DNA from 2 places in the Streptomyces sp. NPDC101110 genome. Region 1 is predicted to be linked to the other one. Evidence: riboswitches for the same ligand, from Rfam matches in the RefSeq annotation. Region 1 holds a riboswitch; the other holds the start of a gene.
The links. Region 1 has a riboswitch for glycine ahead of gcvP (aminomethyl-transferring glycine dehydrogenase). Riboswitches for the same ligand answer to the same signal wherever they lie in the genome.
Positions count from the first base shown of each region.

Region 2: it holds a riboswitch for glycine, as region 1 does, so the genes downstream of both, gcvT (glycine cleavage system aminomethyltransferase GcvT) here and gcvP (aminomethyl-transferring glycine dehydrogenase) in region 1, are expected to answer to the same signal.

Region 1 is NZ_JBIVZM010000011.1:10,049-12,433, forward strand. Features, by position in the region: gene ACIQU3_RS24555 (DNA polymerase IV) at 1-769, shown strand, start outside; gene ACIQU3_RS24560 (PRC-barrel domain-containing protein) at 688-1,062, opposite strand; glycine riboswitch at 1,176-1,271, shown strand; gene gcvP (aminomethyl-transferring glycine dehydrogenase) at 1,447-2,385, shown strand, end outside.
Region 2 is NZ_JBIVZM010000012.1:27,175-29,559, forward strand. Features, by position in the region: gene gcvT (glycine cleavage system aminomethyltransferase GcvT) at 1-1,103, opposite strand, end outside; glycine riboswitch at 1,296-1,395, opposite strand; gene ACIQU3_RS25970 (AAA family ATPase) at 1,618-2,289, shown strand.

The DNA.
Region 1 (2,385 bases):
CTACGCGATGGCCCTGGCGCGGGACGACCGGCCCGTGGTGGCCGAGCGCGAGGCGAAGTCGGTGTCGGTAGAGGACACCTACGACGTGGACATCCACGACCGGACGCGGGTCGGGCTGGAGGTGCAGCGGCTGGCCGAGCGGTGTGTACGGCGGCTGCGCGGCGCCGGGCTCTCCGGTCGGACGATCGTCCTGAAGGTGCGCCGCTACGACTTCTCGACGCTCACCCGTTCCGAGACGCTGCGCGGCCCCACGGACGACCCCGGGGTGGTCCGAGAGGCGGCGGCCCGGTTGCTGGACTCCGTCGACACGACGGGCGGGGTGCGGCTGCTCGGGGTGGGTGTGAGCGGGCTCGCCGACTACACGCAGGAAGATCTGTTCGCCCAGGCCGCGGGAGGGCGGGGGGTCGAGGAGAGCCCGGTCGAGGAGCATCCCGCGGCGCCGGCCGAGGAGCAGCCCTCGCTCGCCGAGCGGCGCTGGCCCGCCGGGCACGACGTGCGGCATGCCGAGTTCGGTCACGGGTGGGTGCAGGGAAGCGGCCTGGGGCGGGTCACCGTACGGTTCGAGACGCCCGCCTCCGAGCCGGGGCGGGTGCGGACCTTCCGGGTCGACGACCCGGATCTGGAAGCGGCGGATCCGCTGCCTCTGGTGTTACGTGGGGAGGGAGGGCAGGCCGCTGGGGCGGGGCCTCAGGCTGTTTCGTCGGTGCCCGCGAGCTTGCCGAAGTCGTGGTCCGGGAGCGGGGGCGGAGCGGCGACGTCGAGACCGTAGTGGTGGTAGAGCTGCAATTCCTGCTCGGGCGAGAGATGGCGGCCCACACCGAAGTCGGGAGCGTCCTTGATCAGGGCTCGCTCGAAGGGCACGTGCAGGGCACCCTCGACCAGTTCGCTGGGCTCGAGGGGGACGAAGGCGTCCCTGCTGAACAGGCCCGTCCGTATGGCCGCCCACTCCGGCTCGCCGGTGGCGTCGTCGAGGTAGACCTCGTCGATGGTGCCGATCCTGGTCCCGTTGCGGTCGAACGCCTTGCGGCCGATCAGGTTGCGCGGATCGATATCGGTTCGCACGGGCCCTCCACATGGTCGCAACTCATACGTAGACACTACAAAACGGTACAAGTGGGGATGCGGCCACTCGAAGGTTCGTGCGTTGACCTCGCTGGTACGCTGGCATCGGCTGCTGACCCCGTGCGGGAGAGTCCTCCAGACACCATCGGAGGCGCCGAAGGAGCAAATCCTCCCCGGAATCTCTCAGGCTCACGTACCGCACGGACGAGGTCACTCTGGAAAGCAGGGCGGGTGTCGACGGCTTCCGCTCTCACCGACGGTGAAAACCGGAGGCCTTCGGGCGATCCGGTGAAGCTCTCAGGTTGAGATGACAGAGGGGGAGGCCGTCCGGGTACCCGTGCCGTGGTGCCCCTCGAAGGTCGTGTCGACCAGGAGGCCTCCGTAATGACCGCCCACCGCATTCCGCTCTCCGAGCTCGAAGAGGCAGTCCCCTTCGAGCAGCGCCACATCGGCCCCGACCACGAGGCCTGCGCCAAGATGCTTGCGCACGTCGGCTACGGCTCGCTGGACGAGCTGACCGCGGCCGCGGTCCCGGCCGTGATCAAGAGCGCCGAGGCGCTGGATCTGCCCGGCGCCCGCAGCGAAGCCGAAGTGATCGCCGAGCTGCGCTCCCTCGCCGACCGCAACCAGGTCCTCGGCTCCATGATCGGCCTCGGCTACTACGGCACGTTCACACCGCCGGTCATCATGCGCAACGTCATGGAGAACCCGTCCTGGTACACGGCCTACACGCCGTACCAGCCGGAGATCTCGCAGGGCAGGCTGGAGGCGCTGCTCAACTTCCAGACCGTGGTCGCCGAGCTGACCGGACTGCCGACCTCGGGCGCCTCCCTGCTCGACGAGGGCACCGCGGCCGCCGAGGCCATGGCGCTGTCGCGGCGCCTGGGCAAGAACAAGAAGGGCCTGTTCCTGGTCGACGCGGACGCGCTGCCGCAGACCATCGCCGTGATCCAGACCCGCGCCGAGCCGACAGGGGTAGAGGTCGTCGTCGCCGACCTGAGCGAGGGCATCCCCGACGAGATCGCCGAGCGCGAGATCAACGGCGTGCTGCTCCAGTACCCCGGCGCCTCCGGCGCCGTGCGGGACATCAAGCCGGTCATCGACCGCGCGCACGAGCTCGGGGCGCTCGTCACCGTCGCCGCCGACCTGCTCGCCCTGACGCTGCTGAAGTCGCCCGGGGAGCTCGGCGCGGACATCGCCGTCGGCACCACCCAGCGTTTCGGCGTCCCCATGGGCTTCGGCGGACCGCACGCGGGCTACATGGCGGTCCAGGACAAGATGGCGCGCAGCCTGCCCGGGCGGCTCGTCGGCGTGTCCGTCGAC
Region 2 (2,385 bases), on a different contig from region 1:
AACGGCAGCGCCACGACCTCGTACGGCTCGTGACTGCCCCGGATGTCCACGCCCACGCCGGCCGTGCCGGGCGCGGCGTGCGTGGCGTCGACGTACGCCATCGCGATCGGCTCGCCGAGGGTGGGGGAGGGAGCGCCGGAGGTGACCTCGCCGATCACCTCGCCGCCGGCGACGACCGCGTACCCGGCGCGCGGGACCCGGCGGCCCTCGGCGACGAGTCCGACCAGGACGCGCGGCGGGTTCTGCTCGGCGCGGGCGGCGGCCTCGCGCAGGGCCTCGCGGCCCACGAAGTCGCCCTCCTTCTCGAACTTCACCACCCGGCCGAGCCCGGCGTCGAAGGGGGTGAGGGAGGTGGTCAGTTCGTGCCCGTACAGCGGCATGCCCGCCTCCAGGCGCAGCGTGTCGCGGCAGGACAGCCCGCACGGGACCAGGCCGACGCCCTCGCCGGCCTTGGTCAGGGCCTGCCACAGTTCGACGGCGTGCTCGGGCTTCACGAACAGCTCGAAGCCGTCCTCGCCGGTGTAGCCGGTCCGGGCGATCAGGGCCGGGACACCCGCGACCGTGCCGGGCAGCCCGGCGTAGTACTTCAGGCCGTCGAGGTCGGCGTCGGTGAGGGACGCCAGGATCCCGGGCGACTGCGGGCCCTGCACGGCGATCAGCGCGTAGGCGTCCCGGTCGTCGCGCACCTCGGCGTCGAAACCGGCGGCGCGCTCGGTCAGCGCGTCCAGGACCACCTGGGCGTTGGAGGCGTTGGCGACCACCATGTACTCGGTCTCGCCCAGCCGGTAGACGATCAGGTCGTCGAGGATGCCGCCGTCGGCCCGGCAGATCATGGTGTAGCGGGCCCGGCCCGGCTTCACACCGCCGATGTTGCCCACCAGGGCGAAGTCCAGCAGGGCTGCGGCCTGGGGGCCGGTGACGGTGATCTCGCCCATGTGGGAGAGGTCGAAGAGGCCGGCCTTCGTGCGCACGGCGAGGTGCTCGTCGCGCTCGGAGCCGTAGCGCAGGGGCATGTCCCAGCCGGCGAAGTCGGTCATCGTCGCGCCGAGCGAGCGATGCAGGGCATCGAGCGCGGTGTGACGGAGTTCTCCTGTACTGCTCACGGTCGGTCGTCTCCAAGGGGCGATGGGGCACCTCCCACGCGAGCGAAGCCGAGCGTGGGGGAGGGCGAGGACGTTCCTCCCCATCTGTCATCGGAACCTGAGAGGTTCGCCATGACCACTCGGGACACGGCTTGCACCTTGGGTGGGGCCACGCCTCGCGTGCGGAGGAGGTGGCCCGCTTTTCAGATGTGCCTCGCCCGCGCGGTAACGGGGCCTGAGAGATTCAAGGGAGGGACTTGCTCCTTCGGCGCCCCAGCTCTTGCGGTGCTGGGAACTCTCCCGCGCGGATTCAAACGGCCGGTATGCAGTTGGCGCGCACATCATTGCACGCATCCTTCCGGCGCGGCAGGGGGACCTTTCACAGGGAGTGCACGAGTCCCGCGCGCCGGGCACGGCGACCTGTAGCAGCCCTGTTGCAGGACGAGAACGTAAATGAGAGGCCTGCCGCATTACCTTCTCTTTACACTCGGCGGGGATGGGACTCCGTACCTGGCCCCAGGGGAGGACGATCACGGTGAACAGGACCACCGCGTACGCGACGACGGGCATCGCGCTGCCCGAGCAGCCGGCCGCCCGGGCCCGGGCGGCCGCCGCTCCGGCACCGGCACCGGCGCCGGTCGTCCGCGATCTGCGCGACCGCGCCGGCCGCGGTCCGCGCGCGCTGCTGTTCGGCCCCCGCGACCTCGTCGTGGTGACCGGCCTGCCGGGCAGCGGAAAGTCCACCCTGATGCGGCGCACCGTGCCGGGCCGGCGCGTCGACTCCCAGGACACCCGCGACCGCTGGGCCCGCCGCATGCCGCGAGCCGTGCCGTACGCGCTCTACCGCCCGTTCGTCCGCCTCGCCCACTACGCCGGACTGCGCCGCGCTCTGCGCACGGGCGAGGGCATCGTCGTGCACGACTGCGGTACGCAGGCCTGGGTCCGCCGCTGGCTCGCCCGCGAGGCCCGCCGCCGCGGCGGCACCCTGCACCTGCTCCTCCTCGACGTCACGCCCGAACAGGCCCTGGCCGGCCAGCGCGACCGCGGCCGCGGCGTCTCGCGCTACGCGTTCCTGCGCCACCGCGCGGCGAGCACCCGCCTGCTGCGCGCGGTGGAGCGCGGCGACCTCCCCGCCGGCTGCGGTTCTGCCGTCCTGGCCGACCGGGACGCGGTGGACGGCCTCCGCAGAATCGGCTTCATGGGCTGAACGGCACACGCGTCCGCAGTCCGGCATCACCCATGCCGCCCCGTTTCACGGGCCGGACCGCACACGCGTCCGCAGTCCGGCATCACCCATGCCGCC